3 regions of the Bacillus daqingensis genome follow, and region 2 is predicted to be linked to each of the others. Evidence: riboswitches for the same ligand, from Rfam matches in the RefSeq annotation. Region 2 holds a riboswitch; each other region holds the start of a gene.
The links. A riboswitch is a leader RNA that binds a small molecule or an ion and turns the genes downstream of it on or off. The one in region 2 is predicted to bind thiamine pyrophosphate.
Positions count from the first base shown of each region.

Region 1: it holds a riboswitch for thiamine pyrophosphate, as region 2 does, so the genes downstream of both, thiT (energy-coupled thiamine transporter ThiT) here and thiM (hydroxyethylthiazole kinase) in region 2, are expected to answer to the same signal.
Region 3: it holds a riboswitch for thiamine pyrophosphate, as region 2 does, so the genes downstream of both, tenA (thiaminase II) here and thiM (hydroxyethylthiazole kinase) in region 2, are expected to answer to the same signal.

Region 1 covers NZ_JBHSGK010000003.1:353,749-364,252, reverse strand. The annotation lists gene fapR (transcription factor FapR) at 1-567, opposite strand, end outside; gene recG (ATP-dependent DNA helicase RecG) at 649-2,685, opposite strand; gene sdaAA (L-serine ammonia-lyase, iron-sulfur-dependent, subunit alpha) at 2,682-3,566, opposite strand; gene sdaAB (L-serine ammonia-lyase, iron-sulfur-dependent subunit beta) at 3,578-4,240, opposite strand; gene ACFO4L_RS03080 (DegV family protein) at 4,400-5,254, opposite strand; gene ACFO4L_RS03075 (DAK2 domain-containing protein) at 5,284-6,951, opposite strand; gene ACFO4L_RS03070 (Asp23/Gls24 family envelope stress response protein) at 6,974-7,333, opposite strand; gene rpmB (50S ribosomal protein L28) at 7,568-7,756, shown strand; gene ACFO4L_RS03060 (thiamine diphosphokinase) at 7,846-8,478, opposite strand; gene thiT (energy-coupled thiamine transporter ThiT) at 8,475-9,026, opposite strand; TPP riboswitch at 9,101-9,205, opposite strand; gene rpe (ribulose-phosphate 3-epimerase) at 9,228-9,866, opposite strand; gene rsgA (ribosome small subunit-dependent GTPase A) at 9,869-10,504, opposite strand, start outside.
Region 2 covers NZ_JBHSGK010000001.1:81,906-92,409, forward strand. The annotation lists gene ade (adenine deaminase) at 1-1,362, shown strand, start outside; gene ACFO4L_RS00345 (ThiF family adenylyltransferase) at 1,377-2,381, shown strand; gene thiE (thiamine phosphate synthase) at 2,371-3,024, opposite strand; gene thiD (bifunctional hydroxymethylpyrimidine kinase/phosphomethylpyrimidine kinase) at 3,021-3,848, opposite strand; gene thiM (hydroxyethylthiazole kinase) at 3,845-4,654, opposite strand; TPP riboswitch at 4,741-4,845, opposite strand; gene ACFO4L_RS00365 (nitric oxide synthase oxygenase) at 4,954-6,084, shown strand; gene recQ (DNA helicase RecQ) at 6,261-8,378, opposite strand; gene ACFO4L_RS00375 (acetamidase/formamidase family protein) at 8,455-9,780, opposite strand; gene ACFO4L_RS00380 (alpha/beta hydrolase) at 9,956-10,504, shown strand, end outside.
Region 3 covers NZ_JBHSGK010000007.1:31,409-41,912, reverse strand. The annotation lists gene ACFO4L_RS08300 (bile acid:sodium symporter family protein) at 54-1,019, opposite strand; gene ACFO4L_RS08295 (hypothetical protein) at 1,198-1,383, shown strand; gene tenA (thiaminase II) at 1,434-2,129, opposite strand; TPP riboswitch at 2,265-2,364, opposite strand; gene ACFO4L_RS08285 (hypothetical protein) at 2,413-3,198, opposite strand; gene ACFO4L_RS08280 (ABC transporter ATP-binding protein) at 3,198-3,893, opposite strand; gene ACFO4L_RS08275 (GntR family transcriptional regulator) at 3,890-4,267, opposite strand; gene ACFO4L_RS08270 (ABC transporter permease) at 4,290-5,141, opposite strand; gene ACFO4L_RS08265 (ABC transporter ATP-binding protein) at 5,138-6,037, opposite strand; gene ACFO4L_RS08260 (PadR family transcriptional regulator) at 6,193-6,531, shown strand; gene ACFO4L_RS08255 (DUF2812 domain-containing protein) at 6,528-7,058, shown strand; gene ACFO4L_RS08250 (C40 family peptidase) at 7,101-7,982, opposite strand; gene ACFO4L_RS08245 (dipeptide epimerase) at 7,979-9,079, opposite strand; gene ACFO4L_RS08240 (GNAT family N-acetyltransferase) at 9,084-9,530, opposite strand; gene ACFO4L_RS08235 (YdcF family protein) at 9,545-10,087, opposite strand.

The sequences.
Region 1 (10,504 bases), on a different contig from region 2:
CTCCTCCTTTTCAGGTCTGTCACTCCTGAACATATGAAATTCTCCTTTAAATACGGGATGCTGGCCAACGAAGCTTTCGACGTTCACGATCGTTCGCGAGCCCCGGATATCTGCTACCCTCGCTTTAGCAATTACTCGTTCTCCAGCTTGAACCTGTCTCGTAAACGATACGGATGCATCTGCCGTCAGCGCGAGTTCATCGTTGATGACCGCAACGGCAAGCGAATTAGCCTGCGCAAATAAATGGTGGCCTCTCGCTATATTTTGTCTTGTAAAGACATGCTCCTGTTTAATATCGAGAATCGAAATGGCATAGCTGTCCAGTTCAAGATCCACAATTTCACCAATAATCTCTTCTTCGGCAAGTGCCTTCACCGGGTCATACTGTTTTCTAGCTACTCCCTTAATTCTCTCTCTAACTTCAGGAATACTAAGCTCCAGTCTGTCCAGACGGATGGTTTGGACACTTACTTCAAATTTTTTAGCAAGCTCATCATCTGTGATAAACGGATCTTCTTCGATATACTGCTGGAGCTTCGGCTGCCGCAGCTTTTTCGTCCATTTCATTCGGCCATCTCCTCTGCACTACTAGGACTAGGTACTAATTGTAGTATATAGCTAACACCTTCCCATTTCAACAGGAAGGTGTCAGTCTATCCGTTGAGAAAGATCACCAGCTTGTCTGGCGAGAGCTTCCCGCAGCGGGAGATACTCGTCTCGCTTCCAAAATGCTTCTGACTGCACCAGCTTAGCCGCATCGTCACGTGCTGCCTCAAGAGCACGGTAATCCTCTACGATATCTGCTACCTTCAGCTGCGGCAGACCGCTTTGCTTATAACCGAAAAAATCTCCAGGTCCGCGCATTTCCAGATCACGTCTCGACAGTTCAAAACCATCTGTTGTCTCTGTCATTATCGCCATTCGCTCTCTGCCGGACTCTGACTTTGGGTCTGCAAGCAGAATACAATAAGACTGTTCGCTTCCTCTGCCTACTCTGCCGCGAAGCTGATGAAGCTGGGCAAGCCCGAAACGGTTTGCATCGTAGATGACCATAACCGAGGCATTCGGGACGTTTACGCCGACTTCGACAACGGTGGTGGAGACCAGAATGTCAATCTTTCCGGAAGCAAACGCCTGCATTACCTCTTCTTTTTCCTGCGAGGGCAGTCTGCCGTGCATCAGACCCGTTGTCAAATCTGGAAGCGCCGCCTGAAAACGGGCGTGCAGATCAATGGCGTTTTGCACATCCAGCACTTCTGATTCTTCAATCAACGGACAAATCACGTACGTCTGCCTCCCCTTAGCGACTTCTTTTTGGATAAACTGCATCACTCTAGGCAGTGTCTCCGGCTTTGCCCAGTATGTTTCAATCTGCTTTCGGCCAGCCGGCATTTCATCAATTGTCGAAACATCCATATCACCGAATGCAGTAATAGCCAGGGTTCTTGGAATCGGAGTAGCTGTCATAAAAAGCACATCCGGATTCAATCCTTTTTCCCGAAGCACCCGTCGCTGCTGCACGCCGAATCGGTGCTGTTCATCTGTGATAACGAGCCCGAGGTGTTTAAAATCAACAGTTTCCTGAATCAGTGCATGAGTCCCGGTAACGACATCAATCGTTCCATCTTTCAATTGCTCCAGAATCGTACGTTTTTCCGCTGTTCTGGATGACCCGGATAAATGGCCCACACGAATCCCCGTGCCCTCGTAAAGCTTCGTGAGCGATTCATAGTGCTGTTCAGCAAGGATTTCTGTCGGGACCATCAGAGCTCCCTGGCTGCCAGAACGAACCGCTGCAAGCAGCGCAGCTGCGGCTACAATCGTTTTACCGGAGCCAACATCCCCCTGTAAAAGCCGGTTCATTCTGAAAGGAGACTGCATATCCGTAAGTATTTCATCCAGAACGCGCTGCTGTGCACCCGTCAGCGGAAATGGAAGGGAGTCAACAAATGCAGAAACAGCTCCCTCCGGCCATTCCTTAGCTGTTCCTTCAGAAGATTCGCGCGCTTTACGGCGGAATAACTGCATTTTTAACTGAAATAGAAGCAGCTCCTCATATACCATCCTGCGCTTAGCTTGTTTAAACTCATCCATATCTTCCGGAAAATGCAGCGATTTACACGCTTCCGGACGCGGCATCAGCCGGTACTTTTCCATCGCCTGCTCCGGAAGAATTTCGGGTATGTCCTGCTGATAAAGTTCATATGCGGCGGCAATCCATTTCCGTAAGGATGCAAGCTTTATGTCACCTTTTAATGAATAAACAGGCTCAAATGCCCCTTCCGCTGCCCCGCTTTTGATGATTGCCCCCTGCACAGCAAGGCGGTGTTTATCAAATTTCCCATGGTAGATAACGTGATCGCCTGGAGAAATCTGCCGCTTTAAAAACGGCTGATTAAAGAAAACAGCCTGCACTAACACGCCGTCTGATAAAATTCGCAGCGTAAGCCTCGATTTTTTTCGACCGTAAAAGCGCAGCTCAGGCTCACTGTGAACGGTGCCTTGGAGCGTCACACGTTCTTCATGCTGTACCTCGTCAGCCCGCCGAATTGAGAAATCATCATAGCGAAACGGAAAGTAAAATAACAAATCCTCGACTGTAGCTATGTTCAGCTGGGCAAGCTGTTCTTCAGCTCTTCCTCCAATCCCTTTCAGAGATGTTACAGGCTGCTCCAGAACATTCACGCTTTTTGTTTCTCTCCAAAAATCTCATCGCGCAGGCGACGGCCGGTCGGCGTTCCCGCTAGTCCGCCTTCACCGGTTTCCTTCAGTGCAGTAGGCATATTCTGCCCGATTCGATACATGGCGTCAATCACTTCATCACATGGGATTTTGCTCTCAATCCCCGCTAAAGCGAGATCTGCCGCTACCAGGGCGTGTGACGCCCCGAATGCATTACGCTTTACGCATGGAACTTCTACAAGTCCTGCAACCGGGTCACACACAAGCCCGAGCATGTTCTTCAATGCAATTGCCATCGCCTGCTGAGACTGGCGGGGAGTGCCTCCGGCCATTTCCACAATGGCAGCTGCAGCCATACCTGTCGCGGATCCGACTTCAGCCTGGCAACCTCCCGCAGCCCCTGAAATTGAAGCGTTGTTCGCAATCACGAATCCGAATGCACCGCTCACGAATAAGTAGCGGACCATTTGTTCTCGGGTTGGATTCAACTTATCCTTTACAGCAAACAGCGTTCCGGGAACCACCCCTGCTGCTCCTGCAGTCGGGGTCGCACAAATCGTTCCCATTGCTGCATTTACTTCATTTGTTGACATAGCTTTCGCAACAGCATCCAGCGTCAAATGACCGGACAGTGTATCATGAAGCATCATGTATTCATGGAGCTTCTTTCCATCCCCTCCTGTCAATCCAGAAACGGATCGTACGCTTTCCGTAATGCCCCGGTTGACCGCACGCTCCATGACATCCAGGTTCCGTTCCATCTGAGCAAAAATATCTTCCCGAGATCGATCGTGTACTTGCATCTCCTGACGAATCATTACTTCTGAAATCTGAATTTGTTCTTTATCAGCCAGTGAAACGAGTTCTTCTGCATTTCGAAACATGGTCTTCCCTCCTACTCGTGAATCTTTGTAACCTGCCGCACGTGCTCAACTTTCTTTAATTCACCCAGAGTGCGTGCCGTTACATTTTGATCAACTTCTATCACCATAAGTGCATCTTTCCCCTGTTCTTTTCGTGACACTTCCATGTGGCCGATATTAAGCTGCCGGGCAGCCAGGATAGAGGCGACACCTGCCACTACACCGAACCGATCATCGTGCACGACAAGTATGGCCGGATGATTTCCGCTTAAGCGGAGTTCAAATCCATTTAATTCTTTTATTTCCACTTTTCCTCCCCCGATTGAAATGCCAGCAAGCGACATTTCATAGTCCCCGGAACGAAGGACGACTTTAACTGTATTCGGATGGTGGCTGACCTCATCTTCTTCGATGAAACGGGATCGTATGCCTGCTTTTTCTGCTTCCCGGTAGGCATCTTTTATTCGTTCGTCGCTTGTATCAAATCCTAATACGCCTCCGAGAAGTGCTACATCTGTACCGTGCCCCTGATACGTTTTTGCAAATGATCCGTAAAGATGAAAATCTGCCTCTTCAGGCGCTTTTCCGAACAGCTGCCTTGCAACGAGTCCGATTCTCGCAGCCCCAGCAGTATGAGAGCTGGAAGGCCCGATCATGACAGGGCCGATGATTTCAAACACACTCCGGTATTTCATATTAATCTACCTCCCGCTTCGATTGAAAGCGCTATCGTCTTATTATTTTCCTAATATATCATCTCATATCCCAGGTCATTCGTAAACGGCGGTTCCCTTCACACAGAAGAAATCTTCACAGCATATGCCGTGAAGATTTATCAAGCGCTTCATCCATCACTATCGTTTCACAGGTGCAGCACTGATGGAGATCGTACCCGGCCCAACATGCGTGCCGATTACAGGACCGATCGAGGTGATGACCTCCTGCTGAACGTCAAACTGCTCTTTCATGGAATCCATGAATGCGTTTGCCTCATCCTCAGCCAACGCGTGGGAGATACCGACATGGAGCGGCTTTCCGTTAAATCGCCTCAAAAATTCCGCTCTGATTCGCTGGCCGGCCTTTTTAGAGCCGCGCACTTTTTCGAAAGGGAATACTTCTCCTTCTTCCGTAAGCGACAGGATCGGCTTTATCTTTAAAAGGGAGCCCATTAACGCAGAAGCTTTTCCAATCCGGCCATTTTTTTGCAGGTATTCGAGCGTGTCCACCATAAAAAACACCGTTGTTTCTTCTACAAGTGTGTCGATTCTGGCGAGAATCTCCTTCTCATCTGCACCTGCTGCTGCAAGCTCTGCAGCTTCAACGACGATCAGCCCGATCGCATAAGAAGCACGCTTTGAATCAATTACATGCAGCCGGTCTGACGCTTCTATCGTATCTTTCGCAATGGAAGCAGCTTGAAATGTACCACTCAGCTTTGCAGATAGATGAATCGAAATGACTGTATCACCGTTTTGCAGCAAGTCGTTGTAAATCGCTTCAAACTGAGCCGGTGTAGGCTGAGAGGTAGTCGGAATTTTATCCGCATCAGCCAGTTTCTCATAGAATTCATCTGACGTAAGCGTCACCCCGTCCTCAAACGAATCTTCGCCGAAGTGGACTTTCAACGGTACTACTTCAATGTTCAGTTTATCCGTCCATTCTTTCGGAATATCAGCTGTAGAATCAGTTACAATTTTTACTGCTGCCATGATCATGCCGCCCCCTTTATTACGAATGGTTATTCAACTGAAATAATGTAAGAATAAAGCGGCTGTCTGCCCGCATGTATCTCCACTTCCACTTCTGGAAACTGCTCCTCAATATAAGCGGATAGTTCTTCAGCCTCTTCTTCTGACCGGTCTTCCCCGAAGATAATGGTTACAATCTCGCTTTCCTCATCAATTAGCTTCGCCAGCAGCTCTTTAGAGACATCGGAAACTGTTTCGCCGTTAGAAATAATATCTTTGCCAGTAATACCCATGAAGTCCCCTTTTTTAATGGATACCCCATTCAGACTCGTATCACGCACTGCATAAGTTACTTCTCCGGTTTTAACGGTCTGCAGAGACTCTTTCATACCAGAAACATTGTCGTCAAGACTTTGCTCTTCGTTAAATGAGAGCATTGCTGCGAGACCTTGCGGGACTGATTTACTAGGAACAACCGCCACATCGATCTCAGCTACGTCCGCAGCCTGCTCTGCAGCCATGATGATATTGCTGTTATTAGGCAGAAGAATCACGTTCTCGGCATTTACTTCCTCAATTGCCTTAATAAAATCTTCAGTAGACGGATTCATCGTTTGTCCGCCTTCAATGACTTTGCTGCAGCCGAGCCCCTCAAACAGTTCCGTAATGCCTGAACCCATCCCGACGGTAATGACGGCATACTTTGAAGGACCAGCTTGTTTTTTCGGAGGTTCAGGAGCTTTATCTGCTTCCAGCAGGGATGAATGCTGTTCCCGCATGTTTTCGACTTTAATATTCACTAACGAGCCAAAACGCTGAGCTTCCGTGATCACATCCCCCGGGTATTCCGCGTGGATATGTATTTTCAGTAAATCCTCATCCGATACGACAAGCAGGGAATCGCCGTACTCGCTCAGCTTTTCTCTGAATGCTTCTTCATCATACGGATGATCTTTCAATTGCTCATCTGCAAATTTAACCATAACCTCAGTACAGTAGCCAAATTCAATATCTTCGGTAGCCATATGACTCTGAGCAGACTGATGATGCTCAAATTTGACCAATTCTTCCAGTGAAGGTGTTTCCTCAGCTGGAGCAATCGACCGGCCTTCCATTGCAGCTGCAAAGCCTTCGTATATGGTAACCAATCCTTGGCCGCCGGAATCAACGACTCCAACTTCCTTTAACACCGGAAGCAGGTCGGGCGTCCGCTCCAGAGACTCTTCAGCTTTTTGAAGAACCTGCTTCATCAGCTCGAGACAATCATCTTGGCCGGCGCTTTCTCTTCCTGCTGCTGCTGCATCTTTCGCAACAGTTAAAATCGTACCTTCAACCGGCTTCATGACGGCTTTGTAGGCCGTTTCCACGCCCTTATCAAATGCGTCAGCAAGATCCTTAGGAGCCAGTGTTTCTTTCTTTTCGACCGCTTTTGAAAAGCCTCTGAAAAGCTGGGACAGAATAACGCCCGAGTTCCCTCTCGCCCCCATAAGGAGGCCTTTTGCAAAGCTGGCTGCGACGCTTCCCGCATGGTTCTGATCGTTGTTCTTCACTTCCTGAATTCCGGATGTGATGGTTAGATTCATATTCGTCCCTGTATCGCCGTCCGGAACAGGGAATACGTTTAGTGCGTCAATCCGCTGCGAATTGGCAGACAGATTGGCGGCACCCTCCTGCATCATGGCAGCAAGTTTTTTTCCGTTAATTGTATTCATTGCCACGTATGTTCCTCCTGACATAAAACTAATTCGTAACTCTGACTCCGGAAACAAAAATATTGACCGAACTAACTTTCAACCCGAGCATCTGGCTCAGCTGGTATTTTACTTTTTGCTGAACATTATGCGCTACTTCGGAAATTTTCGTTCCATAGCTGACGATAATATACATATCAATGTGGATCTGTTCGCCTTCTTCCCGGATGACAACACCTCTCGCCAGATTTTCTTTACCAAGAAGATCCGTAATGCCATCTTTCAGCTGCTTCTGGGAAGCCATTCCGACAATGCCGTAGCAGTCCACTGCCGCACCGCCTGCGATAACAGCGACAACTTCTCTTGAAACATCAATATTTCCGTATTTCGTATTCATTTCAATCGTCATAGAAGGTAGTCCTCCTCAATGGGGGTATTTGGCTTTTCAGCTATCGTCATTTTACTATACGCATGACAGCTTGCATAGTTCGTGCACCCGTCTAAGAGAATAGCACAAAAGCTCCAAAAATGCGATATCATCTGTCAAGGTTCATTACTTGAAATTACTGCTTGAATTAAAAAATGTACAATGCTACAATATTCAGGTATGATCGATGCTAGTGAAATGAAGGAGGGAATGCATATGTCACGCAGATGTGTTATTACCGGCCGAGGGCCGTCTACAGGCAATAAACGATCCCACGCATTGAACGCTACAAAGCGTCGCTGGGGTGCTAACGTGCAAAAAGTCCGCATCATGGTGGACGGCAAGCCAAAGCGCGTTTACGTATCCGCCCGCGCTCTAAAATCAGGCAAAGTACAGCGCGTATAATCGCTAAAAAAAGCTTCCGCCCCGAAATGGGACGGAAGCTTTTTTCATTTGTCCAGCTCATGCTTGAACGGGAAAATTGACTGCCGGCCTCATGCATCGCCTGATTCGATGAAGTAAAGAAGCCCGTCGTTAAACGACACCTTCGCTTCACGGTGCGTCCATTCATTGCTGACGCTGAGCGATCGATGCCGATAAAGCGTAGCCTGTTGGAGCGGATACAGCAGCCCTGACGTCGTTACACCCGTTACGTTTTGCCCAAGCGGGATCAGCGATACAAACTTATGGCCGCGTGTTCGAAGCTGATGCGTGCCCGGACGAAGGAGCTGCACCGAGTAGTGCTCTTCCTCGATTACGGTTTGCTCTGGCGAGGCTTCCAGCAAAAACAAGGCAGACAGTGTATGATCCAATCTTCCTCCGCCCACTCCGGTTATAATCAGCGGCATTCCCTCTGCTCGCTGCAGCGCAAGCTCCAGATCTGTCCAGTTTTTCGCTGGAGGATGACCCTCGATCTGTTCAGCCAGTTCTGCAATCTGCATCTTTTGTTCGGGCGTCACACTGTCAAAGTCTCCAACAGCTCGTACCATGCGGATGCCGCAGGCAGCTGCACACGCTGCCCCTCGGTCAACTCCAATAACATCAGCTTCCGGATAAAAACGAACCAGCCGGGACAGATGCCTTTCGGTCAGCTCAGGGCTGCCCCCGGCAATGATAACAGGATTCATACTGATCTTCCCTCAGGCTGCAAAATTCTGCCGCCTTTTTTTAATAAAAAGATGGTCACGATCAAAATTAAAAGAAGAGATGGCCCTAAATACCCTAAATTATAGAGAAACGAATACAAGGCGACCGGGGTACCTTCAGGAGCAAACTCTCCAAACCAGATAACACCTGCACTAAAATGAGCAGCAAATCGGAGAGCCACTGCAAGAGCAATTCCAGCAATCACTGCCCCAATCACTCTCCTCCCTCCAAACCAGGCACTGAAAAAGGCAGCCGTACCAACAAGTCCAAAAGCTACAGGATACTCCAGGATCGCCTGAGACCAATGGACGACATAAGGTCCAGTCATTAAGTTCAGCAGTCCGAACACAATGCCACACGCGATTCCTGCAGCCGGACCTCTTCGGAACGACAACAGAATTATTGGCAGCATAGCTAGGTTCACAGATCCTCCAAACGGCATCGTAAATAGTGTAATAAAGCTTAAAATCAGCGCTAGCGCAGCCATAAAAGCTGTTTCAATCATTATAACTATTTTAGTTGAACGCACGTGCGTCACCCTTTCATTTTTGCAGCGCAGAAAGGCCGCATCCTCAGGATACGGCCAACTCAGAAGCATCTGGCTTCTGATCGATCCCACATCCCTGCGCAAGCATTAACTTACAGGTTCACTGGGTCGGTGCTGCTCTGCACCCTCTCAGCCGTTACAAGGCTCCCCATGCGGTTTTATCATTCAGTTAAACTAATCCGTTCAGGAACGAAGGGATTTCATCGCTTGTTTTCTGTCCGACGCTTGAAAAAATGCAGACCCTGCTACTAATACATCTGCACCTGCTTCCCGGCAAAGCTTTGCAGTATCTGCGTTGACCCCTCCGTCTACCTCTATTTCCATAGCCGCTGGTTTTATCTCACTTGCTCGCTTCATTTTATCCAGCACAGATGGTATGAAAGTCTGACCTCCAAAGCCTGGATTCACGGTCATCAACAGCAGAAGATCGAGCTCGTCCATGACTTCCTCTACCATACTCAACGGACTGCCTGGATTTAAAACAGCGCCCGCTTTTACCCCTCGTCCCTTAATTTGCTGAATCGTCCGGTGTAAATGTGGACATGCTTCAGCATGCACGCTGATAATATCCGCCCCCGCGTCAGCAAAAGCATCAACGTACCTTTCCGGGTTTTCAATCATCAAATGCACATCAAGCGGCAGACTCGTATGCGGACGAACCGCTTCAACGATCAGCGGTCCAATCGTAATATTCGGAACGAAACGGCCGTCCATTACATCAATATGAATGTAGTCGGCTCCTGCTGCTTCGGCTTCCTTTATTTCGGACCCAAGCGCAGCAAAGTCTGCAGCCAGAATCGATGGCGCAATCTTCTCAGTCATTGTCAGTACCTCCGTTTTCTATTGGCTATTTCTTCATAAAACTGCTGATAACTATGATAGCGGAAAGCTGCAATGTCTCCCGTATCAACAGCCTGCTTTACCGCACACCCGGGTTCATTTAAATGGGTGCATCCTCTGAACTTGCAGTCATTGATCCGTGCTGCCATTTCTGGATACATGGCACTTAGCGTCTCCGTTTCGACATGGCGGAAATCAAGTGAACTGAACCCGGGTGTATCGGCAACAAATCCCTGATTGGGCATATGAATCAGTTCAACATGACGAGTCGTATGCTTGCCGCGGTTCAGACTCTTTGAAATAGCTGCAGTTTCCAGATTCAATTCTGGTTTAAGCGCGTTAAGAATGGATGATTTTCCAACCCCTGACTGCCCGGCAAAAACGGAAAGCCGTCCTGACAGAACTGGCAGCAGCTCCTCTACCTGGCCGGAAAGTTCAGAGGACGTGATAATAACACGGTAGCCGGCCTGCTCGTATGCAGGCAGATAAGGCTCTGCTTTATCCAACCCAAGATCTGCTTTTGAGACGCAGATAACTGACTCCAGCTCTGCTGCTTCGGTATGGACCAAAAACTTATCAAGCAGCAGCGGGCTAAAATCAGGCTCTTTAGCTGAAAAAAC
Region 2 (10,504 bases):
GATTCTGAAAACGTGCCGCTGGATGTTCGGTTCATGCTGCCGTCCTGCGTTCCGGCCACGCCATTCGAACATGCAGGTGCGGAATTAAACGCTGCAGAGCTTCGTCCATTTTATGAACACCCCCGCGTTATTGGACTCGCAGAGGTGATGAACTATCCTGCGGTCGAGCAGCGGAACGAAGATATGATGACAAAATTGGCGGACGCTGAAGAAAGAGGACTGAATATCGATGGACACGGTGCAGGATTTTCAGCGCACCAGGTGAATGTTTATGCCGCAGCAGGTATCACGACTGATCATGAATGTACAACAGCTGATGAGGCGTTGGAGCGGGTCCGCAGCGGCATGCATGTGATAATCCGTGAAGGGTCAGCTGCGAAGGACCTGCGCCAGGTGCTGCCAGCTGTTACTGCCGGAAACGCCCGCAGATTTCTATTTTGCACCGATGATAAGCATCTTGATGAGCTGATGGATGATGGCAGTATCGATGCGTCTATCCGCATTGCCGTTAACGAGGGTCTCGATCCGGTAACAGCGGTTCAGATGGCGACACTCCATGCTGCAGAATGTTTTCAGCTTCATACGAAAGGAGCGGTGGCACCTGGCCGAGATGCTGATCTGCTGATAGTCGATGATCTGAATGATTTTCGTCCGTCGCACGTCTTTTGCGGCGGGAAACTGACAGCAGAAGAGGGCAGGCTTTCAGCAGGATCATCTGAGCAGGTCCCGCCTCCTGAAGCGCTGATAACTTCTGTCAATTTAAGGCCGTTTCAGGAGGAAGAGTTAAAGGTGAAAGCAGAGAAGGAAGAAGCGCTCTGCATTGAATACCGGCCTGACAGTATCGTAACCGGAAAAGGGTTCTACCGGCTTCCGGTACAAGACGGCTATTTCCAGCAGGACCCCGAGCAGGATATGATGAAGCTGGTCGTATTGGAGCGTCATCATGAAACAGGACATATTGGAGTCGGTTTTATCAAAGGGCTGAAGTTTACGAAAGGGGCGTTCGCACTAACGACCGCGCATGATTCACACAACATTGTGGCAGCGGGCTATTCAGACGAAGAAATAGTGCTGGCGGTAAAAACGGTAGAAGACATGCAGGGAGGACTTGCCCTTGTGATTGATGGAGAGGTAGAGGCTGCAATGCAGCTCGATATCGCCGGACTCATGTCATCCGCCGATGCACAATCAGCCGCAGCAGATCTGAAGCAGGTAGAGCACTCGTTCACAAAGGCAGGCTTTCACGGCTCATTTAATCCAATCTCGGCTCTCTCCTTTATGTGTCTGCCGGTTATTCCATCTCTAAAGCTCACAGATATGGGGTATTTCGATAGTGAGCTTGGGGAGCATCGCTCGGTATAAAGGGAGGAAGCTGGATGAAGGACAGGTATTCACGGCAGGAGCTGTTTGCACCTATCGGCATGGAAGGCCAGAAACAAATCAGCCATTCATCGGTTTTGATCGCAGGAGCGGGTGCGCTCGGAAGCGCGATTGCAGAAACGATGGTCCGGGCAGGCGTCGGCTCTGTGGCGATCGTCGATCGTGATTATGTAGAGCCTTCGAACTTACAGCGCCAGCAGCTGTATACCGAGCAGGATGCGCTGGAGCAAAAGCCGAAAGCAACAGCTGCAGAAGAGCGGCTTCGCCAGATAAACAGCGGCGTGCATATAAAAGGCATCACCGGTGAAATAACGCCTGAACTGCTGGCATCCTTTAAGGGTGCGGACTTGATTCTCGACGGACTGGACAATTTTGAAACGAGACTTCTGCTGAATGACTTTTGCAGCAAATACAGCATCCCTTGGATTTATGGAGCTTGTGTTGCCTCCGGCGGACTTGCCTGTACGATCCTTCCGGGAAAGACAGCGTGTCTTTCCTGCATAGTCGGCGCCGTACCGGCTGGAGGGGATACGTGCGATACGGCAGGTATTCTCGGACCGGTCGTTCAGATGACAGCCGCTTATCAAACGGCAGAAGCGCTCAAGCTGTTAAGCGGAAACCTCGACAAGCTTAGAGACGGGATGGTTCGGTTTGATCTATGGGAACCGGCGGTACACGTTATTGGAACTTCTAAAATGAAGCAAAAAAACTGCCCCTCTTGCGGCGAAGAGGCAGTTTACCCGTTTTTGAACGGCAGCGGAACGAGGCTGTCGGTGCTATGCGGACGTGATACAGTTCAGGTTAGACCGTCCCAGACTGTTGATATCGAAGAAGTCCTTCAGAGACTGAAGCCGCTCGTCCAGCTGCAGAATGAGTATCTGCTGCAGCTCGATCTCGAAGGAACACGTACCGTGTTATTTCGGGATGGGCGGGCCCTTATGCACGGATTATCAAATACGGAAAAGGCACTCCGGCTGTATCAGCGATTTATCAGCGGTTAATGGAACGATAGATGGAGAGAAGCGCGGAGGCAGCAGCCTCCGCGTTTTCTGCTGCAGATACCGCTGAAATTACCGAAACGCCATCAGCACCGGCTCGCAATACCGGCTTCGCGTTATCGAGCGTTATACCGCCGATCGCGGTTATCGGCAAATGGATACCAGCGTTTCGCATTTCCTGAATACGCTCCGGTCCTACAGGACTCTCCGCATCTTCCTTTGACGAAGTAGCGTACATGGGACCTGTGCCGAGGTAATCGGCTACGGCGGCAGCTGCTTCTGCCTCTGCAATCGTACGGGCGGAGACACCAAGTATTTTCTGTGCTCCAATCCTGCGCCGTGCTTCAGCCGGATCCGCATCATCTTGTCCGATATGGAGTCCATCAGCATCTGAGGCCAGAGCCAGTTCGATATCATCATTTACGATAAACGGCACATGAAACCGGGCACACAGTTCTTTTAGTTCCTTTGCAAGTACCAGGCGTTCGTCCTCATCCTGCAGACTCCCAGTTCCCTTTTCACGCAGCTGGAACATCGTTACTCCGCCTCGAAGCGCTTCAAACACAAGCTCCGGAAGCGGCCGGTCTGTATTTTGCGTACCTGCTATAAAGTAAACAGCAAGCCTTTCCTTTGCGAACTGGGTCACGTCTGTTCAACCTCCATTTTGATAAATGGTTTATCCGCCGTCCGGTGAGCTGCATGGTGAACGGGCCCAGCTCCTTCACCGACAGAGTGCGCATGAAGGATCGCCTGGTGAATAAACTGCTTTGCTGCAAAAACAGCATCTTTCATGGATTTTCCTTGAGCGAGATAGGCAGCAACGGCAGCAGCATACGTGCAGCCGGTGCCGTGCGTATGTTTTGTTTCGATTTTTTCGACGCTTAAATAGTGAAATTCAGCTCCATCGAATAGAATATCGGTGATTGTGGCAGCATCGGGTTCATGACCTCCCTTTAATAACACAGCCTCTGAACCAAATTTTAACAGTTCACGGGCCATTTCTTTACGAACTTGCAGCGAACTGCCCGACATTCCGGTGATCATTTCAGCCTCCGGAATATTTGGCGTGATCAACGAGGCATGAGGAAAAAGCTTCTCTGTCATCGTGGTCCGGGCTTCTTCCTTCAACAGCTCGGCTCCGGTCGTGGACACCATAACAGGATCAACGACCAACGCAGGGAGCCTGCCTTCAGCTGCAAAGGAGGCGGTGATTTCAATTCGTTCGGAATCGAACAGCATACCGGTTTTTACGCTGTGTGCGCCGATGTCATCCAATACGGAGGTGATTTGTGCTTCGAGCGCTTCTGGAGAAGCCGGGAAGACACCCTGAACGCCTACCGTATTTTGAGCTGTCAGAGCAGTAATGGCACTTGTGCCAAAAACGCCAAGCTCCTGAAATGTTTTTAAGTCGGCTTGAATTCCTGCTCCGCCGCCGCTGTCAGAACCGGCAATTGTCAATGCTGTTTTCATAATGATGCCTCCTTCAGAATAAGTTGCTGCTCAAGCTGTTCGTCTGTCAGCTGCTGAAGCATGTCGAGCAGATGGATTTGAAAATGACCTGGACCTGCATATGGTTGTCTGGCTGCGGCTGCTTCTGCACATACGCCGTAATAGGCGCAGGCTGCGGCTGCGCCTTCAAGCGGAGAAGCCGCCCGGCTGATAAAAGCTGCCGCAATGGAGGACAGCAGACATCCTGCACCGGTGACATCCTGGAGCGAGGGAGAACCGTTATGAACGGTGATCATGCTGCTGCCGTCTGTAATGACGTCGACTTCGCCTGTCATGCAGACAGTCGTCTGCTGGGAGCGTGCAAGCTTTACCGCAGATTGCGACGCGTCATCAGGAGCAGCAGAGGCATCTACGCCTCTTACAACTGCTTCTGACCCGGCAAGACTTGCAATTTCCCCGCTGTTCCCGCGGATAAGCGCGATGTCGAGCTCCTTTAAGAGCATGGCAGCAGATTCTGTCCGAAACGAGGTAGCGCCTGCTCCGACTGGATCGAGGATGACTGGTTTTCCATGTTTATTTGCCGCTTTTCCGGCCAGAAGCATCGCCTCATTTGTGGCGCTTGAAAGCGTGCCGATGTTCAGGACTAGCGCGTCTGCTGCAGAAGCCATATCTGCGGCTTCCTCGGGAGCATATGCCATTACTGGTTTCGCGCCTGCCGCATAGAGGCCGTTGGCAGTAAAGTTAGTCACTACGACATTCGTAATGTTATGAATTAATGGGGCGTCGCTCTTAATTAGATTTCGCAGAGCGAGGACTTGATTCGTCATGCTTTCACTCCTTCACGTATATAATGTCGTGCGCAGCGGAATAGAAAAAAGCCGTTTTCGTCGGAAGCTGGATCAGTCCGGAAAACGGCTGCTTTCATCCACTTTCCTACGCTGGTATTACGCCAGATCAGGTTCAAGGGGATCAGAAAATAGTTTCTGTCTCAGCACATGGTGCACCCCCAGCGGGTCAAACGTGATTAATTTGTGAACAATCGTGCTCGTTCTTGCAGTAGCACTGATGTTCCTTATACTATCATATTAACAGCTTCGCTGGACAGTCAGGAGGAAATCATGTGGAAATGACGCTCGAGCAGGCTGCACAATCCTTCTTACATCAGTATTATACGGAGCAGGGAAAGACTGGATTGGCAGACCGTTTAAACGATGTTTATCAGGAAATTGAAGCGACTGGTACGTATGTGCAAACAGCTGAGGAGCTGGCTTTTGGAGCAAAGGCGGCCTGGCGGAATGCAAACAAGTGCATCGGCAGACTTTTTTGGGATACGCTTACCGTCTTTGATAAACGGCACGTCAATACGCCGGATGAAGTGATTAGTGCGTGCCGGAAGCATCTGCGGTATACGACAAACGGCGGTAAAATCAGGCCGGCCATGACGATATTCCCTCCTTCACAGCCTGGTAAACCGCCAGAATGGCAGCTGCTGAATCATCAGCTGATTCGCTACGCCGGGTATGAGGATGGCAGAGGAGACCCGGCTTCCGCAGCATTGACTAAGCAGGCGCAGGCCGCTGGGTGGAAAGGGAAAGGGACTGATTTCGATATCCTTCCGCTCTTGATTCAAAAGCGGGATGGCAGCATCCATCTGTATGAATGGGAAGCAGAAGAGGCATTGGAAGTCCCGCTTCGGCATCCGGAAGAGGAGGCTTTTTCAAATTTGCAGCTGAAATGGTATGCCGTACCGGCGATTGCAGATATGGAAATTGAAATTGGCGGTATCGTTTATCCATGTTCTCCTTTCAACGGGTGGTATATGGGAACAGAGATCGGTGCGCGGAATTTGGCTGATACATGGCGCTACAACTGTCTTGAAGCAGTGGCTAGTGTGTTCGGTCTGGATACAGCTAAGCCTGCATCGCTATGGAAGGACCGGGCGCTCGTTGAATTAAATCGCGCCGTGATTTATTCCTTTCATGAGGAAGGGGTCAGCCTCGTGGATCATCATACTGCAGCGGAGCAGTTCCGCATCTTTTGTGATAAGGAAAAAAAGGCTGGAAGAGCGGTTACCGGCGATTGGACATGGCTGATTCCACCGATGTCACCTGCTGCTGTTCACGTATTTCATGAAGCGTATAATGATGAAGAAAAAAGTCCGCGTTTCGCCTACCGAAAGGCATCGATCTGTCCATTTACAGGCCAGTCTTCCAAAGAGCACGACCCTTCGTCACCGCTGCCGGACCACGGTAATTGACAAGGCTTTAAAGCGGGCACTGTTAGATAAAGAAGCCGGCTGCTTTTTGCAGCCGGCTTCTTCAGAGTGTGGATAAAGTCATTTTAAGTGAATAACGTTGCACCTGCCTGAATCTGTGGACACTAGCTTTCCCTTCTTCCGTCGGAAGTGCTGGATCTTCGCCTCGTTCTGATCCTCTAGGATCGGAGTCCTGCGGATTGAAGCAGCGCGGTGACTTTTACGGTGAAATAACTGATATCTTCCGGGAGATGTTCTTTTACAGGCTTTAAGCCATCTTCCAGACCGACTCGATCGATTACTTCTTCTACAAGTGCCACTTCATCCTCCTCAACGAGTTCGGAGAGGTCTACATCCCAGTCGTTCTCCCAAGCTTCGATGAGATGCTGAAGGACGGTTGTCTCTTTCAGACCGCGAGCTGTGCTGATCGCTTCCGGGCTATGTCCTTCAATAAACATCGCTGCTGTTTCTTCATAGCTTTTTCCGTCTTTCTGCTTCGCGGACGCCGCCATTCGTGGAGCCGTGGATTCAGATGCCATATAATCGTTGACCGCTTTAAGGAATCGTTTGCCGTAGGTGTACATTTTGTTCGTGCCAACACCTCGGACGGCCAGCATCTCCTCTTCTGTCTGCGGGAGGCGGGCGCAAATCTCATGGAGCGTCTGATCCGAGAAAACCATGTATGGAGCCACCTCGTGAGCTCGGGCAAGCTCGCTTCTGAGACTGCGAAGAATTGGAAAGAGCGGATGATCAGCAGAAGCCTGCTGCGGCCGAAGTGCTTTTTTCCGGTAAACCGCGGCTTCACCGCGGAGAACAGGAAGAACTTTTTCGGACAGCTTTGGGACCGGATAGCCTCCGCCGGAAAGCTCAAGGTAACGGCTGGCTGCAAGAAAATCGATAAGCTGCGCGACCTCCTTTTGGGAATACTGCTTCATAAGTCCAAAGGTGGACAGCTGGTCAAAACGCCACTCTTTGATCTTTTGATTTCTAGAACCTGTCAGAACCTGGGCTATGACCGTTTTACCGAATCGTTCGCCCATTCGTCTCATACAGGAGAACACCATCTGTGCTTCCTTGGTTATGTCTTCTCTGGATCGCTCGTCGACACACTCTGAACATCTTCCGCAAGGCTCTGTGCCGTAATCATCGAAATAGTCCAGAATATACTGCTGCAGACAGCTTTCTGCATGACAGTAGTGCAGCATTTTCTGCAGTTTCTGGAATTCCATTTCCTTTCGTTCGTCGCTCATTTGCGACTGGTCAATCAGGAACTGTTGAATCTGGGCGTCCTGGGGGGAGAAGAGCAGCAGACATTCACTGGCGGCACCGTCACGGCCTGCGCGCCCGGCTTCCTGATAATAGCTTTCAATATTGCGTGGCAGCTGCCGGTGAATCACGTACCGGACGTTTGACTTGTTAATTCCCATTCCAAACGCATTTGTCGCGACCATTACTTTCACCACATCGTAAACGAAAAGCTCTTGAGCCTGGCGCCGTTCTTCGTTATCCATCCCCCCATGGTATTTTCCAGCTTCGATACCGTTTTTTTGGAGGAGATCGGTGAGCCGTTCCACTTCTTTACGGGTCGCACAGTAAATGATTCCTGAAGCTTCTGCATCTTTTTTTACGTAGTCCAGCAGATACTGGTCACGGTCCGTCCCCTTTAACACGTGAAAGGAGAGGTTATCCCGTGCAAATCCAGTACGGATTACGCTGTCTGATTCAATATGCAGGGCAGAGCAAATATCAGCAGCTACTTCTTTTGTCGCGGTGGCCGTTAAGGCCAGGACGACTGGCCGACCAGGCAGTCTGGCTATCAGCTCTGGAATACGCATGTAGCTCGGTCTGAAATCGTGCCCCCACTGCGAGAGGCAGTGGGCTTCGTCGACTGCGATCATGGAGATAGGCAGCTGTTGAAGCATTTTCATAAACGAAGGAGATTCCAATCGCTCCGGTGCAATATAAACGAGCTTTTGCAGCCCCAGGCGAATCTCGTCCAGCCGTTTCCCGGTTTCTTCAAACGAGAGAGAGCTGTTAATGTAGGTGGCATTGATTCCTGCTTCTCTTAATTCATCCACTTGGTCCTTCATCAATGAAATTAAAGGAGAAATCACGAGGGTGACGCCAGAAAAAAGCAGGGACGGAATCTGATAGCAGACAGATTTACCGCCTCCGGTCGGCATCATGCCCATCGTATGTCTGCCGTCAAACAGCCGGGTCAGGACAGCTTCCTGACCCGGCCGGAAGGAATCATGGCCGTAATAGGTTTTTAACGTTTCCTGAGCCTGTTTCAGCATAAGGGGACACCCAACCTTTTTCATAATCTGTATGAAAGTGTACCGCATTTAACAGGCGCAGGCAATGAAGCGAAAGTCAGCTGTTTCCGGCGGGAGGGCCGTACTGTTCGATTGCCGTATAATCGAGCTTTACTTTTTCAAGCAGCGGAATAGGGACGAGAAACGTAATGGTCACAACACCCGGATGCCGGCCTATTTCAATGGATCCGGTAACAGTAGTCCGGTTCATGACTTCAGGAACCGTTATACCGAGCAAAGAAGCAGCACGTTCCATGCCGTTGGCGGTAGCCTGATTTAAATCAGGACCTGTGCCGACAAATGAAAGGGGCAGGGAGGATTCGAGTTTGTCCGTCATTTTCCAGCAGGAGGCAAGGCGGATCACTTCTTCGCGTTCAGCTTCTGTAAATGGCCTGGCGAGGTAAGGAAGGTCTTCATAAACCGGCAAAAGAATTGGACCTTCCAGCTTCAGCCCTTTTATAACACGCACTTGAAGCGTAACGATTCCTGAGACGTCCGTCGTATGACCGGCGATTTCTCCATCTCCCTGCATAGCGTGCATATCGCCAAGATAAACACCGCCGCCCGGCACCTTGACAGGAGCGAGCACGACAGCGCCTTCCCGGGCGCGGCTGATATCCATATGCCCGTCTGTGCGATGGTCCAGCTCCTCTTCGGTAAGCGCAAACTCATGAGGAGCACCTACGAGAAAGGAGCCAAAATCACCGGCATTGTGAGAGTCAGGAAATGGGATCGAAGGGGTGGTGCCAAGCTGGCCGAGAAATGGGCGGACGCGAGCAGCAAGACCTTGAATGTCATGAGGGCCGAAGGCCACAATCGGATTTTGGATCGAGTTTTCCGGCGTTGCCATAAAATGCTTGCCATTTTCAGCAACTTCCTGAGCTCCTTCCTGATCAAGCGTGAGTCCGATTGATTTTTTGTCATCAAATGTCATCGTATATGCATTAGTAAACTGGAAAGGAGTGACGTCTGCTCCGCATGCTTTGCAGCGAACTGCTGTCTGACCGGTACCTTTCAGTTCTGTTTCCGGGTGCATCAGCCCGCAGTCCGGACATTGAACTGCGACAAAAGGGTCCCCCAGAAAACGTCCCTCTACAGGTTTGTCATTTCCGGAAGCTGTCGCAATCGATGTGACGCGAATAGACTTAATGGAGATCACAATCGTATCGCCTGGTTCTGCTCCTTCCACATAAACCGGTTTTGTTACTTCATGACCGCCCTTCAGGCTGGGAGTGATCATCGGACCCCAGCAGCCGGGAGACGTATTGGCAATAATATGCCCGCCGTCCTTTACAGGACCGATCATTTCCCGGGAAGGATCAAGGATGCCATCGACAAATTCGTTTACCAGTACAGATTCCACAGCTTTCTTCAACTTGATCATCCTCTCATGCAAGATCTGCTGCCAGGCAGCTGATCTTATTTTATCTGAATAATGGCACAATTTATACTATCCTGCTTTCATTGAGTTAAAACGGTTAACAGGTTGCATTATGGGGAATGAAAACAGTATACTTTTTATATTGCTTACTTTTTTAAAGTGGAAGGTGTGAAAACAAATGAAGCACGTATTTAAAGAATCAAAATCCGGAAGCAAGAAAACCCTCCTCCTGCTGCACGGCACGGGAGGGAATGAGGAAGATTTGCTGCCGCTTGCTGATATGATAGATCCCAATGCGGCTGTACTGGGAGTTCGCGGAAATGTAGATGAGAACGGGATGAACCGGTTTTTTAGAAGACTTCGCGAAGGGGTTTTTGATGAAGAAGATTTAAAGTTCCGTACAAAAGAGCTGCACGATTTTATTGATGAAGCGGCCGCTGAATATGGATTTGAGCGGGAGCACGTGACAGCAGTTGGGTATTCGAATGGAGCAAATATAGCCGCCAGTCTGCTGTATCACTATGAGCGGCCGTTTCAATCTGCTTTTCTATTTCACCCGATGGTTCCGATACGAGATCTTAATCTCCCGGATATGAGCGGACTGCCGGTGTTCATCGGTGCAGGTTCAAACGATCCAATCTGTCCGCCGGAGGAAACAGAAGAACTCTACGGCCACTTGAAGGATAAAGGAGCAGCAATCAAATTGTACTGGGCACAGATGGGGCAT
Region 3 (10,504 bases), on a different contig from region 2:
TTAGCTTTTCATTTTCAAGCCGCCCGCTGTTTTGCATGGTCAACACCGAAAAGCTATGACACGCGAGATTGTTGATTCAATGACTTCGGGTCCGGCTGCTTTCCACGGCTCCAATACGATACGAGTGCCGGGCCGGAGATGTTATGCCATACGGAAAAGATTGCACTAGGAAGTGCTGCAAGCGGACTGAAATGAGCCGTTGCGAGCGCTGCGCCTAAGCCGGAGTTTTGCATGCCTGTTTCAATGGAAACCGCCCTGCGCTTGGTTTCGTCAAGTCCGGCCCATTTAGCAGCCAGGTAGCCGAGGGCCAGTCCAGCCCCGTTATGCAAAATCACGGCTGCAAAAACGGCCGCTCCGGAAGTCACGATGTTTTCAGCATTAGCTGCGACAACACCTGAAACGATCAACATAATGGCGCCGACCGAAACCAACGGCAGTGCCGCCTGGCCTCTCTCGACAGCAGCCGGAAGAAATCTTGCTGCTAAAATCCCGAGTGCTATCGGAATCAAAATGACCTCCACAATCGACATGAACATATCACCTGCTCCGACCGGAAGCCATTGATTCGCAAGGAGAAAGACGATCAGCGGAGTAAACAGCGGTGCCAGCATCGTCGACACACTGGTCATCGCGACTGATACCGGTACATCTCCTTTTGAAAGATAAACCATCACGTTCGACGCTGTCCCGCCTGGACATGCTCCGACCAGCACCAGTCCTGCCGCAAGTTCAGGCGGCAAATTGAGCAGATAGGCAATGCCAAAGGCTGTCAGCGGCATGATCAGAAACTGTGCCAGCAGACCGATCGCAACCGGCATTGGCTGCTTGGCTACTACTTTAAAATCGGCAAGCTTCATCGTCGTTCCCATACCGAACATGACGATCCCCAGCAGAATAGTAATGTACGCACCGACCCAGGTAAACGTTGCCGGTGACAAATACGCAATAAATGCTACGACAAGAACGATCAGAGCAAAGTAGCGGCTGACTAATGCTCCGATTTGCTGAACAGCTTTCATGGATAAAAACTCCTTCTAACAATAAAATGTACCACGAAAAAAGAAAACAGCAGCCGCTTGGGCGCTGTTTTCAAACTCGCGTAAGTATTCTCACAGTGTAAATAATTCTGACAATATCCGCAATACCTTTTTCCATATTTCTGCTGTGATATGCTGGAGTGAGAAAGGGAGGCTTATCATGAACCTTGTGAAACCGCTGCTCTGGATCAATTTAATTGGCAGTCTCGCTGCTCTGATCGTTTACGCCGTGACAGCTGACCGCTTCAACTACCGAGATGATTTTCTTATTCTCGTCGGTCTTTTTGCCGGCGTAAGCGCTCTTGGTCTGCTGCTGAGCCGAAACCTGCCAAATGAAAAGCAATAATGAGCAAGGCACTGAATAAGAATCGTTTTTTCAGTGCCCTGTTCTGTCGTTTACAATGACGAGATGCTGCTTTGCAGTCGGACCGGCCATTCTTCCTGCTCATACGCCATCGTCCAGAATTGATGCTCAAGCTGGCTGCTTTTTAAAAAATGGGAGAGCATCAGCTCTTTTTCACGTTCTCCTGCCTGCTCCGCGCAGGCATCGATCTTCGCCATGAACGTTTCTGTGATCGTGCCGACTTCATCGTTTCCGTAAAAGCTGATCCAGTCGTAGAATGGGTGCTGCTTATCCGGATTAACCTCTGACTTCAGCTTGCGGCCGATTTCCCAGTATGTCCATGGACATGGAGCGAGCGCAGCAAGTGTTTCCCCAAGGCTGCCGTTAATGGACGCTTCCATCATATGGCGCGTATAGTGATGAGCCGTCGGTGCAAGCGGCGCTTTCTGTAAATCTTCATAGCGGACGCCTGCGACTTCACAGAAGTTATTGTGCGGATGAATTTCCTCATTCAGAACGAAGCCGATCTGCTCCTGAAAAAACGTCATATCCTCTCTGGTTGTGCATTTGGAAACGGCGAGACCATAGATCCGGCAGAAGGTGGTCAAGTATTCATAATCCTGCATGACGTAGTGGATCAGTGCCTGCTTTGGCACATTCCCTTCCCCGATTCCTTTTACAAACGGGTGCTCAAAAATCGCACTGAAAATAGGGTCTGCTTCCTGTCTCAGCTTTTCTGAAAATCGCATTGTGTAGGCCCTCCTGATTATTCCGGCGTACCGGATGATTTGGACGAACACCCACTCTCCGGACACGAAAAAAGTGCTTCTCAGTCCGGAGAAAGAGAAGCACCTGAAAGCGTAAACGGTCTTCACGCGACCATTTCAGACACATTCCCACTTTCCTCCGCTGGTATCAACCAGATCAGGTTCAAAGGGTCCGGCGTAAGCCGTCTCAGCCTTTTGGGCTCCCCTAGTGGATATTCTGTTTTCACTGTATCAAAATTCCCAGCTGCTTACAACTGTTTCCTGGTTAGGCCTGAACAAAGCGGTCCATCAGCCATGAAAACAGGACGATAACAGCTGTAATCGCAAGCAGTTCAAACGCAATTTCTCCAGCGAATAAATAAATGCCTTCTTCTACTTCCAGCTGAAAAGTCGCACTTCCCACAACAGCCTCTTGAAGCTGCGCCTCCGCATCAAACAGCTGCCCGTGCCGAAACATCGCTTCATAGACCGGCGTCTGCGTAAATCGCATAATTGCATACACAAACACCCCCCAGACGGCGATACCGACTGCCCAGCCAAACGGCTTGATGATTCGCATCATCAAAATGGTAAACACCGCTCCTAATCCAAGCGTAATCCCAACTGACATCAGCAGGCCGAGGAGCAGCGGATACAGTGCCCGCAACGCATCAGAGATTACGGCAATCCCGTTCTCTTCCACTTGCTGCGCATGTTCGCCAAAGAGACTGAGTGTCCAAAAACCGACGGCCGTCAGCAGCACTACCGAGATCAGAAACTGTGTGAATCCTACCGCGAGCTTCGAGGTGACGAGCTTCCAGCCGGATGCCGGGATATTCAGCCACGTCCACTGCGTTTTTCCTTTCCATTCTCCATGGAATGAGAGTGCCCAGACGAGAAACAGGAACACCGTATGAATTCCAACGCTTAAAAATCCAAGTAAAATACTGTAGCCGGATCCGGTAAAGGCAAAGTAAATCATCGCGGCATATGCGAGCAGAAGAATGCCCATGATGACGGCGAATCGCGGGATACTTTCCTGCCATTCCTTTTTCCATAGCGATAACCACATTAGACCGTCACCTCCCGCAGAACGTCTATCAGTGATTTCCGTTTCTCTTCTTTCAGGTCCTCGACGTTCCGGTCGACAACGATTCGGCCTTCGTGCACGATCAGTACATGATCGAGAAACGGTTCAAGCTCTTTTACTTCGTGGCTTGTGATCAGGCAGAGCTGGCGGTCGACGTCCAGATGCGTCACGATCAGCTTGAGAATGTCTTCCCGCACTAGCGGGTCCATCCCGGAGAGTGGTTCATCCAGACAGAGCACAGGTGTTTTCCTTGCCATCGTTACCGCGAGCTTTCCCCGCGCTTTGTTTCCGCGCGAAAGCTCTTTGACTTTATCAGACTCATGCAGCTTCATTTCTTTTAGCAACGTCATGGCTAGCTCTTGGTCAAAGTCGGGATACACTCCTGCTGCAAATGAGACGGTGCCTTTAATCGTCATGTAATCGTAAAGCGAATCCTCCTCCGAGAGGTAAGCGGCGACTGCGCCGCTTTTTCGACCTGCTTGTTCACCATTCAGCTCGACTGATCCGCTGCTGGGACGGATCAATCCGCAAATAAGCTTTAAAAGCGTTGATTTGCCGCTCCCGTTCGGTCCGATGATACCGGTGATGCCGGCTTTCGGCAACTGAATTTCCAATTGGCTGAGCGCTTCTTTTCTTCCGTATTTTTTCGTCAGCTTGTGCAGATTCACCTCTGTCATGACGAACCTCCCTTTTCATCCCACGCATGCTGAAGCAGTCCGATTGCAGTATCTTTGTCGATGCCGAGCTGCTCCATACTATATTTAAACCGGTCTGCCTGTACGGCAGCCTGACTGCGGCGCAGTTCTTCGATCACCGGCTGTTCGGTAGTCACGAATGTTCCCTGTCCTCGCTTTGATTCCACGATGTTTTCACGCTCCAGCTCCATATAAGTTCTTGAAACCGTATTCGGGTTGACCCCTGCCTCCGCTGCCAGCAGGCGGACTGACGGCAGCTTCTCACCCGGCGCAAGATCACCGCGGCAGATCCGCTGGCTGATATGATCCATCAGCTGCTGATAAATCGGCTGGTAGTCATTGAATTCCATAGCCATTCCTTCACCTCTCTACTCCGTTCTAATCGAGCACGTCCTGTACGGTGAACCGCCAGAAGGAAACAGCGAGAAAAGCAGCTCCATAAAGCGCCATCACGAGACCGGAAACAGCAAGTGAGACGTCCACTACGCCGGGAAAGCCCATAAAGCGTGATGCCAGATCCGTATGCGAAAACAGAAACACGTTTGCGATGCTGTAATCTGCAATCAGCATTGCAGCTGTGCTGCCGGTAAACAGCAGCACGAGCGAAACTCCGATTCCGAGTGCGCTGCTTTTAAACACGGTGCCGATCATAAAGGCAATTGCAGTAAACAGCAGCAGATCCACAAACCAAAGGCTGTACATCGCGGCGATATAGCTGTAAACCCCGTGTGCCGTCATACCATCCATTGCCGTCTGCACCACATATCCCTCCGGAAGATTCCATCCATAGAACAGCATACCTGATACAAACGAGGAAGCAAACAGCAAACCTGTCATGACGAGTCCGAAGAGGACTACTGCTCCTAGCTTCGACAGCAGAATCTGCCACCGCGAAACGGGCCGGATCAGCAATAGCTTAATCGTTCCCTTCGCATGTTCGCCAGCAGTGATGGTGGCTGCTGCGATGACGGTAAACATCGTGACGATGCTCATCAATGCTGCGTTCTCAATAACCGGCACGAGAATATGCTCCTCACCGGCGTAGGCGAGCCCCTCCGCTTCCGCATAAGCGGCTTCTGCCTCCTGCATGTCTACTGACTGCGGAGCCGGCTCCAGGATCACGGTAAACAGCGCAGATGTTCCAATCACAAACAGAACGAGCAGCGTTCCCATCACCCACGTTCCTTTTTTCTTAAACAGCTTCATACATTCATTTTGCAGCAGCTTCATCCTGCTTTCCCTCCCGTCATCGATAAAAATGTTTCTTCCAGCGTGCCGTTTTCCTCCGGATACAGTGCCTGAACCCGGACTCCCGCTTCTACAAGGGTGCGATTCAAATCAGGTACCTCTGCCGAATCCGCCTCAATCAGCAGTCCGTCTTTCGTTATGGTTGTCTGCTCGCTTAACGCGTTGGCCGCCAACTCCATATCCTCTGTTTTCAACACAATCTGCTTGTTTGCATGCAGCAGTTCTTTAATCGTTGCGGTATGAATGATTCGTCCGTTTTGCATCACAGCTGCCCGGTCGCAGAGCAGCTGCATCTCAGAAAGCAGGTGGCTGGACACAAGAATGCTGATGCCCTCTTTTTCAGCAAGTTCACGAAAATAACTGCGCATTTCACGGATGCCTGCCGGATCCAGTCCATTCGTCGGTTCATCCAATATAAGCACCCGCGGCTTGTGCAGCAGTGCCTGGGCAAGTCCTAGCCGCTGCCGCATTCCCAGCGAGTAAGTGCCTGTCTTTTCTTTAAGCCTGTCCGCAATCCCAGCCTTCTCTGCTGCTTCCACTATATCGGGTATGGTAATGCCGCTTTGCATTCTTGCGTAGTGTTTCAGATTGTCCCAGCCGCTTAAATGATCATACAGCTCCGGATTTTCCACGACAGCTCCGACATCTGATAGTGCCTTTCGCTTTTGCTGCTTTAAATCTGCACCGTTAATATGAACGGTCCCTTTTGTCGGGCGAATCAAGCCGCTCAACATCCGGATCGTCGTCGTTTTGCCGGCGCCGTTCGGGCCCAGCAGACCAAACACCTCTCCTTTTCTGATCGAGAGATCCACATTGTCTACGAGCGTGCTTCGTTTCATTCGTTTTGTCAGTCCAACTGCCTCCAATACAACTTCCATTGCAGCTCCTCCTTGTTATGTTCTAGTGTATTAACTACATAGTACACTAAGTCTTTATGACATGTAAAGCAAAAAAAATAAGTTGCACTTGTATCATTTAATGATACAATCATAGTATGATATATCATTAAACGGTATATAAAGGAGGGATTTAGTTGCCCAGAAAAGACTCGCTTGAGAGCGGAACGCTGACGGATGCAGCTTTTTATATTCTGCTTTCTCTGCAGACAGATCAGCACGGGTATCTCATTATGCAGCAGGTAGAGAAGTGGACCGGCGGAGAAATGAAGATTGGACCGGCATCGTTATATACAACATTAAAAAAGCTCACAGATGCCGAAGTGATCGAAACAGCCGGCGGCAGCGGAAAGCGAAAAGCTTACCGTATTACTGCAAAAGGGCAGACGATGCTCGAAGAGGAAATAGAAAGGCGCCGCCGCATGGTTCAGCTGGCGGAGGATGTTCTGACGAAACGAGAGGAGCGCGCAGAATGAAGCATAAGTATGTGATGAATCGAGGGTTAGCATTTTCTGAAGAAAAGGATTTACGAAAACTGTCGGATTTAGCTGCGGCAGGCTGGAAATTTGAAGGATTCGCCATGTTCGGCTTTTTTTACAGACTGCGTCAGGCAGAACCGGAAGCTGTGCAGTACAGCATTCATCATGAACAGCAGCCGGATTCGTCCTATTGGACCTTATTTGCTGAATCAGGCTGGAGGCACGTCGTTTCTACGGGAGATATGCACGTATTTGAAGCAGCGCCGGAAGCCGTGCCGATGTACACGGACGTGTCCACCATCCACGAGAATTATTTGTCACTGCAGCAGCAGTTTGGGCGCTGGTCGCTCTGGACGCTGCTGCCACTGATCCTTCTGATGGTTCTGACAAACGTGACACAGTCAGTCTGGCTCACACCGATCCTGACTGTCTTGCTCATCATGAGCGTCACAGCTTTCGTTTTCTCGTTTATGCCGTACCTTGCCTATTTACGGAAAACAAAAAAGCTCAGCAGAGAGCTTTAACCAATAGAAAGAGACCGCTTCGGTTAAAGCGGTCTCTTTCTATCATGTGATGACACGTTTCGTTGAGCAGTAGTCTTTCATGTGCCGGGCCCGTTCCAGATCGACGAGCTCAATGCCGTTGCCGGCGCTTGGTGCATGCAGCATTTGATTGCCGCCGTAATAAAAGCCGACGTGATACACGTTTCCTGTACCTCCATCCTTCGCAAAAAAGAGCAGGTCGCCCGGCTGTTTATCCCGGAACGCTACGGCTTCTCCTTCTTTTTCCTGATCGGAGGCGTCACGGGAAACGTCAATGCCCCAGGCGCGCAGGACTGTGTAAACGAGACCGGAACAGTCGAAGCCAAATCCGCTCATTCCGCCCCACAGATAGGGAAGTTCCAGAAAAGGGAGGCCGCTGCGTACAATTTCCTCACCGTTACCAGTTGCTTCAGCAGGGCCTGCTGCCTTTACAGGGAGCTCCAGCTCTCCGTGCGGTGTGTCTACCAGAATCGCTGAATCAGAGGAACCAGTTTGATGAAAGCGTGTCTGCCAGCTGACTTCCATAAAGGCTTCGCCGTCTTTATACAGCCAGGCAGTAGCGGTTGATACAGCTGTGTCGCGGTCGCTTACGTCATGCGCCTGCTGGAGCTGCCGGAGCGGAATCCAGCCCGGGTAGCCCTGCTCCGCTTTACGCGAGGGCTGATGCGGAACGTACACCTTCGCCCATTCCCCTTGTACTTCCTCCACTTCGACCTTGTCGTTGTAAAGCACCTGCGTCTGAATAATATTGTCTTTTGTCAGCTCCTCCCGCGCTTCTTTAGTCGACAGGCCTTTCAGCCAGCCTCGCACGTTCAGCGGCTCCTCAAGCGCTTGTTCGTCCACGTCCCGCGGTTTATCCGGACTTGTCCAGACCGTCGCCACCGGAACGATCACTCGATACGTCATGCGTTTGGCACTCCTTTCTCTGCCGGCACCGGATGGATTCCGAGTCCCGGTTCTTGCTGAAGGTGCATGGCCGCTCCTTCATAGCGAAGGCCGCCGGTCCACTTATCTTCTTTCATTAACAGCGGTGCATCAAAGTCATAATGGGTGATGGCACGGCTCGAGCCTGCGAAATGGGCGGCTGCTGAAATGCCCAGGCGTGATTCGATCATACTGCCGACCATACACGGAACGCGGTAGGCGTCTGCCAGCGTACAAATTTTTTGGGCCATGTAGATGCCGCCTGCTTTCATCAGCTTGATGTTGATCATATCGGCACATCGTCCCTCGAGCACGCGGCGCGCGTCTTCTAAAGAAAACACGCTCTCATCTGCCATAACCGGGATCGATACAGCATCTGTCACCTGCTTCAATCCGTTCAGGTCCTCCCGGTGGACCGGCTGCTCGATCAGCTCGACAGGAAGTCCTCTCTCGCTCATTTCCTGAATCGCTTCGATCGCTTCCTTCGGCTTCCAGCCTTGATTGGCGTCCAGCCTAAGCAGCACTCCTTCTCCCGCTGCATCTGCCACCGCCTGCACGCGTTGCAAATCTTTCTCGATCGTGTCCGTACCGACTTTTAATTTCAGAATGCGAAAGCCGGATCGGCGAAATAACGCGGCATCTTCTGCCATTTCAGCCGGCTCGTTGACGCTGACTGTATAATCAGTTTCCAGCTCATTTGTCCAGCCTCCAAGATATTGATAAAGCGGGAGTCCACTCTTTCTTGCCAACACGTCATGAATAGCCATATCCACAGCGGCCTTCGCGCTCGTATTGCCGATAATGGAGCGGTGCAGCTGTTGAAAAACAGACTCTTTGTCATGTAAGTGAAGTCCTTGAAGTGCAGGGCCGATCACAGTCGTTACTGCGGCTTCAATGCTTTCTAGCGTTTCACCGGTAATCGCTGCGGTTGGAGGAGCTTCTCCCACGCCGGTCAGCCCCGTGTCGGTTTCCAGGCGGATCAAAACCGCTTCCGCTTCATGAAGCGTGCGGAGGGCCGTTTTAAATGGTTTCTTTAATGGATTTTTGAGCCTGGAAGTAGTAATAGATGTAATATACAAGCGGTTACTCCTCCTGTTCGTTCAGCTGTTTTGTCATAACAATGTGCGGAATCCCGTCTTCCATAAACACATCCGACACCGTTTCATAGCCAAGTTTTTGATAAAAGCCTTCTGCGTGCGTCTGTCCGTGAAGCTTGACCGCTTCAAGGCCCTTGGCGGCTGCTTCCCGCTCCAGTGCCCCTATAACCGCCTGACCGATTCCGCGGCCGCGGTAATGCGGCAGCATGCAGATCCGCTCCAGTTTCCCGTATGTATCAGAGCGTCTCATTCTACCGGTCCCTGCCGCCTCCCCATCTGCCTCTGCCAAAACATGGACACAGTCTGCTGTAAGGGTATCGTTCTCATCAAATTCATCTTCAGGCGGCACCTGCTGCTCATCGATAAAGACACTTCGCCGAATGGAAAATGCCTGTTCAAGGTCCTGCTGTGACTGAATGACATTTACCTTTATGCCTTCAATACTGGTCATCTGCCCACCTCCTGTTTGAAATACCGTCCGATTTTTTCGACTTCAAGCATCGTCCTCTCGATTCCTGCTTCTGAATACATCCAGTTTAACGCGGTTACACCGCCCCTGTCCGGAACGGAAACGATGAAACATTCCGTATCGGCCGGGAAACGCGCCTGAAACGTGAGCAGCACCCGCCTCGCGTGACTCGCCTTCGCCGGAATTAACAGCCTTCTATAAGGTATGCCCTTCTCGTCGGCTGCCTCTTTTGCAAATACTGCATTTTCAAACGTATTCAGCGCTTTATCTTCTTTGATAAGGGCGTCATCGGGTACGCCAAGCTGCCGTAACTCCCTTGATAAAAACGACCACTCGCTCTCTTGCATGTGCGCCGGCTGTCCGCCAGTGACCAGAATCCGCGCTGCAAACCCGTTATGATACAGCTCGGCTGCTTTCCGAGCGAGCGGCAGGTGATCCGAACCGGGTATCACGATCATGTCAGCCTCTTCTGGCGGATGATCTGCGTATATAAAATCCGTGATGCAATCGTATGGATTCATCTGCTTCCTTCCTTTCACTCGTTAACACTTCTGCACGTTCACTGCTATTCCTGCTCGAATAAGAGAAGGTTCTTGTGTTTTCGTATTACGGGAGGATGAGAAAGTTTCCGGCAAACGCACTCATAGTCAGGAAGCTCGTTCTTTCACGTTGCTTTACGATCTGTTTTCGCTTTTCCTTTCAAACCACTTAGAAAATTAAAACGGAACGCTTAGAGCGATTCTGCTCATCAGCGCTCTCATCCGCCAGTCACCAATAAAACAATGTAAAGCCATGCAGCACTCTGTGAGAACAACTGCGTTACGGTTGTTTATTTTACAGTAAATCCCTTTTACTTGCCAAACTTGGTTGTTTATTCAGCGGTGTCTTTTAATCACAGGGCTCATTTTTATAAAGGAAGCTACTTACCTCCGCTTCAA